One region of the Moorella naiadis (nom. illeg.) genome, then DNA from elsewhere that is predicted to be linked to it. Evidence: riboswitches for the same ligand, from Rfam matches in the RefSeq annotation. Region 1 holds a riboswitch; the other holds the start of a gene.
The links. Region 1 has a riboswitch for cyclic di-AMP ahead of SDD30_RS03850 (C40 family peptidase). Riboswitches for the same ligand answer to the same signal wherever they lie in the genome.
Positions count from the first base shown of each region.

Region 2: it holds a riboswitch for cyclic di-AMP, as region 1 does, so the genes downstream of both, SDD30_RS02175 (CAP domain-containing protein) here and SDD30_RS03850 (C40 family peptidase) in region 1, are expected to answer to the same signal.

Region 1 is NZ_JAXGFQ010000004.1:85,737-92,810, forward strand. Features, by position in the region: gene gmk (guanylate kinase) at 1-647, opposite strand, end outside; gene SDD30_RS03830 (MtaA/CmuA family methyltransferase) at 730-1,779, opposite strand; gene SDD30_RS03835 (PucR family transcriptional regulator) at 1,891-3,165, opposite strand; gene SDD30_RS03840 (MtaA/CmuA family methyltransferase) at 3,447-4,454, opposite strand; gene SDD30_RS03845 (MFS transporter) at 4,482-5,831, opposite strand; cyclic di-AMP (ydaO/yuaA leader) riboswitch at 6,154-6,297, shown strand; gene SDD30_RS03850 (C40 family peptidase) at 6,306-6,959, shown strand.
Region 2 is NZ_JAXGFQ010000002.1:164,652-171,725, reverse strand. Features, by position in the region: gene tyrS (tyrosine--tRNA ligase) at 1-709, shown strand, start outside; gene yunB (sporulation protein YunB) at 749-1,417, shown strand; gene SDD30_RS02190 (DUF3842 family protein) at 1,583-2,014, shown strand; gene SDD30_RS02185 (CooT family nickel-binding protein) at 2,007-2,198, shown strand; gene cysK (cysteine synthase A) at 2,352-3,272, shown strand; gene SDD30_RS02175 (CAP domain-containing protein) at 3,398-4,126, opposite strand; cyclic di-AMP (ydaO/yuaA leader) riboswitch at 4,177-4,376, opposite strand; gene SDD30_RS02170 (YebC/PmpR family DNA-binding transcriptional regulator) at 4,684-5,442, shown strand; gene SDD30_RS02165 (hypothetical protein) at 5,523-6,077, shown strand; gene ruvC (crossover junction endodeoxyribonuclease RuvC) at 6,201-6,704, shown strand; gene ruvA (Holliday junction branch migration protein RuvA) at 6,701-7,074, shown strand, end outside.

The sequences.
Region 1 (7,074 bases):
TATTTCAATTTCCCCGAACCCTTCTGGGAATACTCAGTCAGGATCTGGACCAGTTCGCCCCCGGCCCGTTCCAGGTCATCGTTGATGATCACATGCCGGTACCTGTCAACGTAGCCCATTTCCATAGTCACCCGTTCCAGCCTTCGGGCAATGACGCCGGGATCCTTTTCCCTCCCGGCCAGCCGGTGGCGCAATTCCTCCAGGTTGGGTGGGGCGATAAAAACCGGTACTACATTATCCGGGAAGCGCTTCATAACTTCGGCGCATCCCAGGACATCCATATCGGTGGTGAGGTCATAACCCTTCTCCAGGGCGTAGAGGATGGTCGGCAGGTGGGTGCCGTAGTAATCCCCCGAGTAGATCTGTTTCCATTCCAGGAAGGCGCCGGCGGCAATCATGGCCTCAAAATCATCTTTGCTGACAAAAAAATAGGGTGCACCCTGGGTCTCCCCCGGCCGTACCGGACGGGTGGTAATGGAGGGCAGGTAATAGATACCTCTCACCCGCTCCAGGGCAAAATGGAGCAGGGTGTTCTTCCCGACTCCGGAAGGCCCGGAAATAATAAAAAAGAGGCCCGGCCTCTCTTTGCGGTCCCGGGTTTGAAAGTTGAGGATAAGCCCTGCCGTAGAATTATTGCCATCTTCCATAGATTGTCATCACACACCATAAAAATTATGGAGGCCTAGCAAATTAAATACATTTTAGCATACCTTTCGAGAAGGAGCAATGCTACTTTTCCCCGTGTTCGCGCTGCCGGCGGTTGAAGTCACGCACCGCCCGAACGACCGCCTGCAGGTTCCGGTTCGGCGTCCGCAGGGGTACGGCGCACTCCGGCGCTACCAGGTGGACGCCGGCCCGGAGCAACTCTTCGACGGCGGTCCTTACTTCATCGACTCTACTGTTGAGGAGGGTCTGGGGGTTGTTAAGGCCGCCCACCAGGGTCAACTTCCCATTGGCCAGATTGAGGAGTTCTCCCGGCGGGTTGCGGGAATCGAAATGAAAGGCCGTAAATCCAGTCTGGGTGAAGTAACCCAGCCGATCGGTAGCCCGGCCGCAGGTGTGCAGGATGACGGGAATTTCCGCCGGCCACTGTTCCATGGCCTGCTGGTGCCGGGGCAAAAGAAACTCCCGGTAGGCTGCGGCGCTGACCAGGTCACTGGTGGCGTGGTCAGCCCAGGTGAGGACGTCGGCCCCGGCCCCCAGCTCCGCCGCAGCCAGCTGCAGGGGTACCGCCAGTAACCGGTCCAGGAGTTCGCGCACGGAATCCGGTTCCAGGACCAGCCCCAGGAGGAAATTCTGCACCCCGCAGAGGTGGTAGGCCAGGGTCCAGGGACCAATGACTTTACCTACCACAGCTATTCGGTTGCCGTAGCGGTCTTTTAACAGGCGGATAGCTTTCAGCAGGGCTTTAACCGGTTGCCGGTCCAGGAAATTACTCGGCGGTCGCCAATCGTCCCATCTCTCCAGGGGGTTCTTTTTAACAGCCGGCATGGCATCCGCCGGATTCCAGTCCACGTCACACCCCAGAGCGGCCGCTTCCAGCAGGATACTGAAGTAGGGGGCCGTGGTATCAAAACCCAGGAGTTCATGGCCGGCGGCAGCCAGGGCGGCCATCTTATGCGGGTCGGTATGGGCTTCCGGGAAATAAGCGCCGGTGGCCGCCATGCTTTCCACCGTCGCCACCGAAGTCGGCGTTATCAGGGGTAAGCGATCGACTTCCCCTCCCTTTAAAGCCCCTATTACTCGCTCGCAGCCCGTCATTTGTTCCCTGGCCGCCATGACTTATCACCCCCCTCCCCCTCACGACCGTCTCACTATGGCTGCGCTAAGTTTGCCGCTACCGCAAACCCCGCCGGAGACGGGCCATTCCTCCCCTCCCGCGTCCAGCTGCTATCCCCGGTCCAGGCCTGAAGGCACAGGATCATTTCGCCGCTGTAACGCGGCCAGGCGCCGGTAAATGGCCAGCATCTTCAGCCAGAAAAGGGCGCAGAAGCCGCTATCGGGATCCAGGCCCGTCAGTTGTTTCAATCTCTCCAGGCGGTTGGTGACGGTGTTGCGGTGCAGGTACAGCTTATCGGCCGTTTGCTTGATGTTCATGTTATTATCAATATAAACCTCGATCGTGTCCAACAACTGGATACCCTCTTCTCCGGCTGTTTCGATCCGCTGAAATAGTGGTTCCAGGTACCTGCTGGTCAGACGCCCCGGCAAGGCGCACACCAAGGCTTCAAAAAGAATAGCCTCGGCATCGATAAAGCCATACATCTTGCCGCAGGACCGACCAAGGGAGATTAACTCCACCGCCTCCAAGTAGGATTGCCGCAAGCCGGCAACCTCGGCAACAATACTCCCATAAGCCGCCTGGACGGCAAAGAGGTGGTTATCCTTTATCAGTTCATATAGGTGCTTGCCCATCACATCCAGGGCCTGGTAAAGGCGGCCGGGGTTCTCCATATTTAGAAAAGCCTTGCAAATCACCAGGTGCTCCTCACCATGGAAAGCAATAAGGTCCTGAGCTGTTAGATAAAGATCGCCCTTGATCTGATCCCAGATTTCACCTTTTAACTGTTCCCGGGTAACGTCATAACCCAGGTGCAGGTTAATATTAAAGTAGCTGTTCTCTTTGGGTTCCAGTCGTAGGACGATAACGGCCCGGGGCAGGTTGAGATCATACCCGGCATTCAGAGCCCGTAACTTTAATTCCTCCTCCCTGGCTGCGGCTTCCCGGTCCAGAAGAGCATTTAAAAGGGCCTCCTCTTCCCGGGCGGCGAAGTGTTGCTCGTCCCGGCGCCGGGCTGCCGTCAACACCCCTACGAGGGCGGCCTGCAATAAAGCCAGGGTTTCCCGGGACAGCACCCCCTGCCAGCCCAACCAGGCGGTAAGTTCATCGCTAACGGTTATGGGGAGGAAGGGGGCTATCTGGCCACCATTATCCTCCAGTTGCGGATGTTGCCGGGCGGTATGGAATTCGGCAGCGGGCACTGGGGCCGAGGGCAACGCGACCCCGGCAACGGTTAACTCCTGTACCTCCGGCCGGGTTAAGTTTACCCGCGACGGATCAGAGCTGGCAACGATTACCCCCTCAAGGTTGATAACCTCTATAACCCCCGGACCGAAGGCCGCCGCACGGTCCAGCAGGGGCTGAATTAAGTCCTGGTGCAGCATATTGGGCTCTACCCCCCTTCCTCTCCGCTTCCCCTCCGCTTTTTGGACCATTGTCTAATAAAGTAAAAGTTAACTCCCAACAACTATAAACGCCTCTACCGTCAGACAAAAAATTCGCGATAACCTTTCTTTACTCCTGCTCTTTTCTATAAACAGGCCCCCGGCTTCTCTTCCGGGGGCCCGCCAGAATGGTGACAGATTTTCGCAGTATTAATCACTGGCACCCGGATAGCCATCCTGGGGGTTTGCCAATCTTTGTTGCACCCGTTTTAAGGCCCATTTTAATGGGTGCGGCAGTATTCCTCCACCGCCGCCACGATCGCCTTCAGATTCGCGTTAGGTGTCCGTAAGGGCACGGCGCACTCCGGGGAAATAATTTCAATACCGGCCTCGCAGTTGGCCCAGACCTCCCGGCGGACATCGTCCGGGGTGCCGTTAAACAGGGTCACCGGGTTGTTGATACTGCCAGTCAGAGCGATACGGCCATTGATAATTTTGTGGGCCGTTCGGGGGTTGACCTTGGAATCGAAGTGGAAACAGTTGAAGCCGGCCCGGGCGATATAATCCAGGCGGTCGGTGGTGTTGCCGCAGATATGCAGGATAGTAGGGCCTTTGATCTGCCCCGTCATCTCCTGGTGCACCGGCAGGAGGAAGTCACGGTAGCAGGTGCCGCTCACCAGGTCGCCGGTAGCGTGGTCGGCCACCGTGACCACATCGGCGCCGGCGGCGAACTGGGCGTTGGCGAACATAACGCTAAGGCCTTTAAGCTTATCCAGGAAACCGCGCACCTTGTCCGGTTCCAGGATGGTTTTGATGAGGAAGTTCTGGGTGCCGTGCAGGTGGTAGGACAGTGTCCAGGGGCCCATTATCTTGCCCACCAGGCAGACGTGGTCGCCGTACTCCTTTTTCAGGATGCGCAGGGCATCCAGCACGGTCCGGATAGAGGGGCGCTCCAGGAAATCATCCGGGATCGTGATCGCCCCAGGATCCTCATAGGGGTTCTCCAGGACATCGGGCATGGAGTCAATTTCACCCCAATTCATCTTGAGGCCGAAGGCCGCCGCCTCCTGCTGGACACTGAAGTAGGGGGCGATGGTGTCGAACCCCAGGATCTCGTGGCCGGTGGCGGCCAGGGTGGCCATTTTCTCTGCGTCCAGGTGGACGGCGGGGAAATAGGCGCCGCAGGCCGCCATGGATTCTACAGTAGCTACCGATACTGGATTGCCCACGGGGATACGGTCGACCCATTGCTGGTTTAAAGCACGGAGGACACGTTCTTTGGGAGTCATGACGGACAATGGATGTCACCTCGGTAGTTATTCAGTAATAGCCTGATTATGAAATGTGGTCTCATGTCTATCGCTGACTAATGATGAAGCAATCAAACCCAGTACCGCGCAAAAGGCAATAAACACCCAGGCGTAGGTGTAGGAAACACCGGCTGCCGTTTTCATAATAAGGCGGCTCATAATGAGCGGAGCAAAGGCAGCTCCAAAGTAGGCGATGCCAGTCACAAAACCGAGGGCGCGGCCATACATCTCTGGACTGAAAACATCGGCCGGCCAGGCAAGGATTGGACCCCAGATCATATTGGCAAAGAAACCGGCACCGGCTAGGATGAGTACCAAGGCCATATTGCTGATCCCCGGTCGCACCGTGGCCAGAAGAAGAATAAAGGGGATGGTGCCGATAAAGGAGAGGATAATCATTGGGCGGCGACGACCACTGAATACCTTGTCCGAAATCCTGGAACTCAGGAAAGCACCGATTATTCCGGCGGCAAAGTAGATAGAGGCCCAGGCACCCATCTTCGTCAGGCTAAACTTAAATACTTCACTTAAATAACTGGGCGACCAGGTAACTACCCCCCAGAAGGTCATCTGGCAGGCCAGGTAAGAGATCACCACAGCTATAAAACTCTTATTCAGTAATACATCTCGCAGGGGAATCTCAGCCTTTTTAGCCTGCTGGGCCAGGTTCTCCCGGCTAAGGGCCCCTTCCTGCAATATACCGCTCTCAAGTTCATCGGCGTAACTCTCCTTAACCTCAGCATCACTTAAACGACGCATCTGTTCAGGCCGGTCATAAATAAAAAACAATACGATTATCAGTGGTACCAGACCGAAAAGACCCAGCCAGATAAAAACCGGACGCCAGTCGTTAAAGTAGGCAGCCAGAAAAGTTGCCAGCAAAGGTGCCCACGCCGGGGTAACAATCCAGGACCAGGAAAGGATCCCCTGGGCCTGGGCCCGCTCCCTTTTCGGGAACCAGCGGGCGATTAGGCGGGCACTCGGTACAAACTCGGTGCCAACTAAAATACCAAATAAAGCATTACGGATATACCATTCAGTGACATTCTGCATAAAAGCCATGTAAATAGTAAAGAGGCTCCAGGTAAATAATGAAAACACCAGTACTTTTTTGGGACCAAAGCGGTCGCAAAGGAAACCGGATAGAACCTGGGTCGGACCGTAAAAAACCATCAATAAGAACATGGCATTGCCAACATCACCATGGGTCAGGTGGAGGCTTTCACTGATCAAGGGCACCAAAACCGTTGTTTTTACCCGGTCCAGGTACTGGATGCTGTAGCCGAAAAACAATATGGCTGCAACCAGATAACGGTAACGCCACCAGCCGGCAGCTGCCGGAGCATTTTTGTTCATAAAGTTCCACCTCGCTTTTAAGGTTTAGTGTCCATTCCGGTGTTTTCAAGCCTCCTCCCTCCCACACCGTTTTCTGATTATGGACTAAATATACTTTCTTCGCTCTAGCGGAAAAACCTGTGGTCTTCATGCACACTCTTTCTTCGCCAAAACGTTAATTGATAGGCAAAAAGCATATCCCATTCTTCCCGGTATAACTGGTATGAATTCATAAGAAAAAGCTCCTTAAGGAAAGAATATTTTACTTCCTGCCAGGTTATGGCGCCAGAGCTAGTATAATGGCATTTTACTGTTCCCTTTTTCGACGGTATAATTAAAAAGTCATATTTTTGCACCGAATTCCCGTAAAGACGGGAAACGGGGGATATTTTTGGGGTGAAGAGCAGGGGTAAAAAAGTCCCTGACTCCGGGCTAACTCTCGGTCCGAACCCGACAACTAACCTCGTAGGTGTGCGAGAGTGAGGTCTTAGCTAATTGAAGAAGTGGTCGAAGTATTGTCTGACCGCCACCCTGGCCGGGGCCTTTACTTTAGTGGCCGCCGGGGTAGCCCTGGCCCAACCATACGAAGTGCAGAGGGGGGACACCCTCTGGGCTTTATCACGGCGCTATGGTGTAACGGTAGAACAGATTCAAGCCGCCAACAACTTGGATTCCTCGCTAATTCTTGTTGGACAAACCCTGGAGATCCCCACCGGCGACAACCCACCCGCCACCAGTTATGAACCCACCCCGGCATCTCGTAGCGAAAGCGTCGCTCCCTCTACCGTGGGCGCCCGGATCGCCGCTATTGCCCGCCAGTATGAAGGAACTCCTTACCGTTGGGGTGGGACGAGCCCTAAGGGTTTTGATTGTTCCGGATTTACCCTGTACGTCTTTGACCGTGTAGGTATTGATCTGCCCCATTCGGCTAGCGACCAGGCCTCCTTGGGCACCCATGTGGATAAAGATGAACTTATGCCGGGCGATCTGGTCTTTTTCCACACCTATGCCCGGGGTATCAGCCATGTGGGCATTTATGTCGGAGATGGCAATTTTATCAGCGCCACCAATAGCGGCGTGTCCATTGACAGCATCAACGATCCTTATTACTGGGGGCCGCGCTACGTTGGCGCCCGGCGGGTGAGGTAGCCTAAATTAAAAGGCGGCTGAACGCCGCCATCCCTTGTTGATTGCTGCAGGTGGTGCCCCGCGTAACCAGGGCTTTTGCTAGACCTCTTATCCTTATTTTCCAGGTTAAGAGGTC
Region 2 (7,074 bases), on a different contig from region 1:
CGTCCACGAATTTTTTTACCCCCTGATGCAGGGCTATGACTCGGTAGCCCTGGCTGCCGATGTGGAACTGGGGGGAACAGACCAGAAGTTCAACCTCCTCATGGGCCGGCACCTGCAGCGTGAATACGGCCAGGAGCCCCAAGTGGCCATGATGATGCCCATTCTCCCCGGCCTGGACGGCGTCCAGAAAATGAGCAAGAGCCTGGGCAACTATATCGGTATCAAGGACCCCCCCCGGGAGATGTACGGCAAGGCTATGTCCCTGCCTGATGAACTCATGCCCACCTATTATGAACTGGTGACGGCCGTGCCCCTGGAGGAATTAGAAGCCATCAAAAAGGGCCTGGCCGCCGGCAGCCTGCACCCCCGGGACGGGAAAATGCGCCTGGCGCGGGAGATTGTCACCCTGTACCACGGGCCGGCAGCCGCCCGGGAAGCGGAAAAAGAATTTCGCCAGGTCTTCCAGCAGCACGATCTGCCGGAAGACATACCGGAGGTAAATATTAATGAGCCAAAAGCCTGGCTGCCCCGGCTTATGGTCCAGGCCGGGCTGGCTCCCAGCACCAGCGAGGCCCGGCGGTTAATCCGCCAGGGCGCTGTAAGAATTAACGGTGAACGCCTGGACGATCCCGAGGCGGAGATTGATATAACAGAAGGGATGATCCTCCAGGCCGGTAAACGCAAATTTGCCCGCCTGCACACATTTTAGCCGCCGCCTGAGTATACTTTCTATATGGGGGTGATAACCTTGCGGCGGCGGTGGCGGCGCCCGGGACAGCGTCCCTGGGGAGCGGTGGTGCTATTAATTTTGGCCGGTTTGCTGGTAGTGCTCCTCCTGGAGTGGCGCCTGCGGCCGGCCCTGGATGCCCTGGCGGTCGCCCAGGCCCGCTGGGTGGCCACCGAGGCCATGCAGCAGGCGGTCCTGGACAAATTAACCGGCCAGGTGAGCTATAATAACCTGATCCAGCCCGGCAGCAGTGAAGGCGGCCAGGTAGTCTTCATGCAGGCCGATGCCCTGAGCATTAGCCGCCTCCAGGCGGCAGCCCAGCTCGCCATCCAGGAACGCCTGGCCGGGCTGCAGGGTCAAACCTATTACCTGCCCCTGGGCCAGGTCCTGGGCCTCCGTCTCCTGGCTGCTTACGGTCCCCCGGTACCGGTGCGCTTTGTACCCCTGGGTACGGTAAAAGTCAACGTCGGGGATACCTTTGAAAGTGCCGGTATTAATCAGACGCGCCATCGCATCTACCTCCAGGCGGAGAGCGAAGTCCAGGTCGTAGCCCCCTTCAGCCGGGATAAGGTCCAGGTAGCCACCACCATTCCCGTGGCGGAAGCCATTATCGTCGGCCCGGTACCCCGGACTTATGTCTCCTTGGGTTCGGAAATGTTAAAGGGCATCCTGCACTCGCCGGGGTTTTAAATTTTCTTGTCCACCAGGCAGGAATCGGGGTCTTAAGGGCGAATAATATATACTAAAGCGGTGTGGAGACCGCGCTGGATGGAAGGCCACGAGGAGGTCAGAACCGGTTGGAGCCGGTAAGATTCCCTGTGGCCCCTTTTACTTTTTTCGGAGGAGGTAGCCTCGCTGCGCATAGCTGTTATCGATGGTCAGGGCGGCGGCATTGGCAAGCATATCACCGTGCGGCTGCGGCAGGAGCTGCCACCAGAGGTAGAGATCCTGGCCCTAGGGACCAACGCGGCGGCCACCGTGGCCATGCTTAAGGCCGGGGCCAACGAGGGTGCTACCGGTGAAAGAGCGATACTCTACAATGTACCCCGCGTAGACGTTATCACCGGCTCCCTGGCTGTAATCCTGGCTGATGCTATGCTCGGCGAGCTGACCCCGACCATGGCGGCGGCCGTTGCCGCCAGCCCAGCGCGCAAAATCTTGTTGCCTGTCAACAGGTCCGGGGTAGAGATAATCGGGGTTACCACGGAACCCTTACCCCATCTAATAGAAGCCCTGGTACAACGCCTCAAGGTTTTTTGTCAGAAAGGGGGGAGCGAGGATGTGTGAAGCCAATGCCTACCTGTTGAAAGAAGGCGGGGACGAGGAACTGATTTTTGAGAATGTCGACCGGGTCCTGCCTGGAGAAGAGGGCATCTTAATGGAGGATATCTTTGGTAAGCGCAAACTCCTGCGCGCCCGGATTAAAGAAATGGCCCTGGTGGACCATAAAATTGTGCTGGAAGCCTTTTAAGTCAGGATGCGGTTGAGGTGGAATTACTAACGGGAGCCCCGGCATACTACCAGAAAGGGTAGATGCCGGGGCTTTATTACTTGACAAGGGCCGGTGGAGGAGCTATTATGTAATTAATTCCGATAGAAATACTTAACTATAGGAGGGGTCGAGATGCAAGTAGCCCGGGACATCACCCAGTTAATCGGCCAGACACCGATCCTGCGCCTGAATCGCTTGCCGGATCAGGGCTTGGAGGTATACTTGAAAGTAGAGTTTTTCAACCCGGGGGGGAGTATTAAAGATCGGATCGCCCTGAGCATGATTGAAGCAGCCGAGGCCGACGGCCGCCTTAAACCAGGGGCCACCATTGTCGAACCCACCAGCGGCAATACTGGTATTGGCCTGGCCATGGTAGCGGCCGTACGCGGTTACCGCCTGCTCCTGGTCATGCCGGAGACTATGAGCATGGAAAGGCGCAAGCTCATGGCCGCCTACGGGGCGGAGTTTGTCCTAACGTCTGGAAACCTGGGCATGAAGGGCGCCGTGGACAAAGCTACGGAGCTAGTCCGGGAGAATCCCGGCTACTTCATGCCCCAGCAGTTTGAAAACCCGGCCAACCCGGCCATCCACCGCCAGGCTACCGCCAGGGAGATCCTGGCGCAGATGGACGGTAGGATAGACGCCTTTATCGCTGGCGTAGGGACCGGTGGCACTCTGACCGGCGTGAGTGAGGTTTTAAAAAAAGAGATTCCGGGAGTGAAGGTGATCGCCGTGGAACCGGCAGCCTCGCCGGTCCTTTCCGGCGGCCGGCCGGGACCGCATAAGATCCAGGGCATAGGTGCTGGTTTTGTGCCGGCAGTCCTAAAAAGGGCTCTCATTGATGAGGTTATAACCGTAACCAATGAAGACGCCCTGGAAACGGCCCGGCGCCTGGCCCGGGAGGAGGGTTTGCTGGTAGGCATCTCCTCCGGGGCGGCTGCCTACGCTGCCCTGCAGGTAGCCCGCAGCCTGGGGAGCGGCAAAAGGGTCCTGGCCATTGCCCCGGACACCGGCGAGCGTTACCTGAGCACCGAGTTATTTAAATTAGGCTGACGAAGTGGGTTGGCGGCAGCAATCCCCAATGGGTAACGCTGGTAGCGGTAGTGCTGGCCGCAGAAAAAAACGGCAGGTTTTAACTTAAACCTGCCGTTTCCTGTTTCCCCGTTTGATTTCTCCGCTTAATTGCCGATGAATTCCTGGGCCCAGTAGGTGCCGTAGCTGCCGCCGGCGGCGTAGCCAACACCAATGGCTGTAAAGTTAGCATTCAGGATATTGCTGCGGTGGCCGGGACTGTTCATCCAGGCCGCCACTACCGCTGCCGGCGTCCTGTAACCGGCGGCAATATTCTCTCCGGCTGTGCGAAAGCTAATGCCAGATTGCTGCAGCAGGTTAGCGAAGGAGCCATAGGTTGGCGACTCATGGCTGAAATAATTATGGTCCCGCATGTCTTCGGCCTTCAAACGGGCCGCCCGGGCCAGCCGGGGATCGGCTGCCAGGGCCTTCAGGCCGGCTTTGGCCCGTTCGGCGTTGACCAGATCGATTACCTGTTGTTCATAGTCACTTAACTGGTAGTTACCGGTGGGAGCCGGCTGGGGTACGGGCTGGGGTGCCGGGACAGGTTGCGGCTGGGGAGCGGGCCTGGGTGGCCGAACGGGTACCGGGGCCGGCCGGGGCGGGTTTACTGGCTGCGGCGCAGGCTGGGATGCCTGTCCGCTGCCGGGGTTCAGGGCGACCTGGCGGTAGTGCCAGAGCCAGTAGGGTGAGATATACTGGCTATTGTTATAAGCGTAAGTAATGGAGGGAGCATTATTGACAGGTGTGACGGCCCGGGCCGCGCTTACAGGTAGGGCGACCAGGGCGGCGGCAAAGACCAGGTTCATGGTGGTGATTAGCCACTTACGTCGCACGGGCAAAGCCTCCTTCTTGATGCTTTACGCCTGGCCCTGCTAATAATAAATCCACCTCCTTCCAACGCCTGCGGGGTTAGCTGCCGGGTGCGGGCGGAAGTGCCCTACCCGGCCCCCAGCTATTTCTCCTTCGCTGGGGCTTCCCCTCAAGGAAAGCCCGCTAAAGATAGAACTATTGCCAGGGACCGGGATTAACCCCAATGATTGGTCCCCCCGTTTTCCTGCCACGGAAATTCGGCGTTTACAGGTGGCCACGACGTTGTTACCCATTTTATCATAAAACAGAAAATAAGTTAACATAAAACTTAGAGGTAAAATATTACACCGTCGCTTTGCTGCGGCTTCGCGGAAGTATCTGACGCCTCGAACCAAGCCGCCTTACACCTGTACTCGCCAGCCCTTTAGCGAACATTTTCATGGTTTCGTGGCGAGGGCGACAGCATCCATGAGGGGCTCCATAGTTTTTTACCGGGTTCCGGGTTAGTGTTGCTTTTGGTCGGCCCTCTATGCTAGAATTTTAACGTCAATTAAATTCTGAGAGAGAGGAGGGCAAAGGGATGTCCGGACATTCCAAGTGGGCCAATATCAAGAATCGTAAGGCCAAGGTCGATGAAAAACGAGGTCGCCTCTTTACCAAAATCGGGCGCGAGATTATCATTGCCGCCCGCATAGGGGGCGGCGATCCTGAGGGTAATATGCGCCTGAAAGCGGCCATAGCCAAGGCCAAAGAAGCCAATATGCCCAATGAAAATATCCAGCGGGCCATTATGCGCGGCACCGGCGAACTGGAAGGGGCCAATTATGAGGAAATGACCTATGAAGGTTATGGACCCGGTGGCGTAGCCATGCTCCTTAATATAGCCACCGATAACCGCAACCGCACAGCATCGGAGATTCGTTACATCTTCTCCCGGGGCGGTGGTAACCTGGGCGAAAACGGCTGTGTGGCCTGGATGTTTAACCCTAAAGGGGTAATCACAGTGGAAATCCCGGCCGGAGAGAAGCGGGAAGAAGTAATCCTGCAGGCTATTGAGGCCGGGGCTGAGGACGTCGATGACGAGGACGACGAGGTGCTGGAAATCAAAACAGCACCTGGTGAGCTGGAAGCAGTCCGGGAGGCCCTGCAGGCCAGTGGCGTCACCATCGCCAGTGCCGAGGTCGAGATGGTACCGCAAACGACGGTCACCATCGATGACCCGGAGATGGCCGGTAAAGTTATGCGCCTGGTAGACCGCCTGGAGGATCACGATGACGTCCAGGCAGTATATACAAATGCCGATATTCCTGCTGCAATTATGGACCAGTTGGATATATAGGAAAGTAGCTAGTAAAAGGTATAAAAGTTACGGCGGCCGGCAATGCTAGCTAGTGGCAATTTTAACCGGGAGGCGCCACGATGCCAGTTTATAGCCGGCGTTTAATTATCATCGGCCTGATTATTTTCCTGCTGGGAGGAATAGTTGCCTACCAGGGGGCCAGGGTGAACTCCGGCCGCCAGGCGGTGGTCTTACGGGTGCCGGGGATTATCGAACCCCGGTTCCAGCTCGAGCCGCGGCTGGAAAAGTACTACCGGGGCTGCGGTCATTCCTACCCGCTGCCCCTGCCGGCAGGGGTCAAGTGGCAGTGGGCCGGCAGGGAAGAGATGAGCACCCTGTTCCCGGCAACCGAGGGCTGGCACCTGACCCAGGAAAGCGGGCGCCTGGTCGCCACCCAGGAGGTAGACGGCCTGTGCCCGGCCTGTGCCCCTAAACGCCACCTGGCCGTCAAGGACGGCCTGGTAGCTGTTTACCAGGGTCCTGCCGGTACCCTGGGGCCGCTACTGCGGGTGACCGGCCTGAAGCTTTCCTCATTACCGCCCAACTGGCAGGCCCAGATCCAGAGCGGTGCCGCTGTCTTTAATTCCGAGCAAGAGCTCCTGGAAGCCCTGGACAGCCTGGATGAATACCGTTGAATATTTACGCCATGCCCCACCGGGTCGCTGACCCGGTTTTTCTTTTGGTTGGAAAAAAGGAACTGCTCTCCTGGATGTCGAATAGTTGCCAGGAGGTTACTTGTTCTTTACGGAGGCATAATCATGTTAATCCTGGGAATTGATCCCGGTACAGCCATTGTCGGCTACGGCCTGGTAAAGGCCAGCAGCGGCCGCCTGCAGGCCCTGGACTATGGCTGTATCCGGACGCCGGCTGGTGAGGAAACCTGCCAGCGGCTGGCAACCATTTATACCGGTCTCTGGGAGTTAATCACCCGGCAGCAGCCGGCAACCCTGGCCATCGAGGAACTCTTTTTCAATAAAAACAGTAAAACCGCCCTGGCCGTGGGCCAGGCTAGGGGGGTAATCCTCCTGGCGGCAGCCCACGCCGGCCTGCCGGTAGCCGAGTATACCCCCCTGGAAGTCAAACAGTCCGTGGCCGGTTTTGGCCGGGCACCCAAGGAACAGGTCGAGCGCATGGTCCAGGCTTTACTGGCCTTGCCGGCAAGACCGCGGCCTGATGACGTGGCTGATGCCCTGGCAGTAGCCATTTGCCACGCTAGCTTCGCCCCCTGGCGGCAAAAGGAACAGGAGGCGGCGGGCCGGTGATCGGGTACCTGCGGGGCCAGTTACACCAGGTCATGCCGGAGGGCATCCTCCTGGAGACCGGGGGCATCGGCTGGCTGGTGCGCACGGCGACCAATCGTTCCTGGCCGGAGCCAGGGGCGGAAGTAGCCGTCTATACCCAGCTGGTGGTCAGGGAAGACGCCCTGGAACTTTATGGCTTTACCCGGCCCGAAGAATTGCGCCTCTTTACCCTCCTGCGGGGGGTGAATGGTATCGGGCCCCGGGGCGCCCTCCAGATCCTGGGGGCGGCTACCCCGGACCAGTTCGCCCGGGCCATTGCCGCCGGGGATACGGCCTTTTTAACCGCCCTGCCTGGTATTGGGGCTAAAAAAGCCCAGCGGTTACTGGTGGA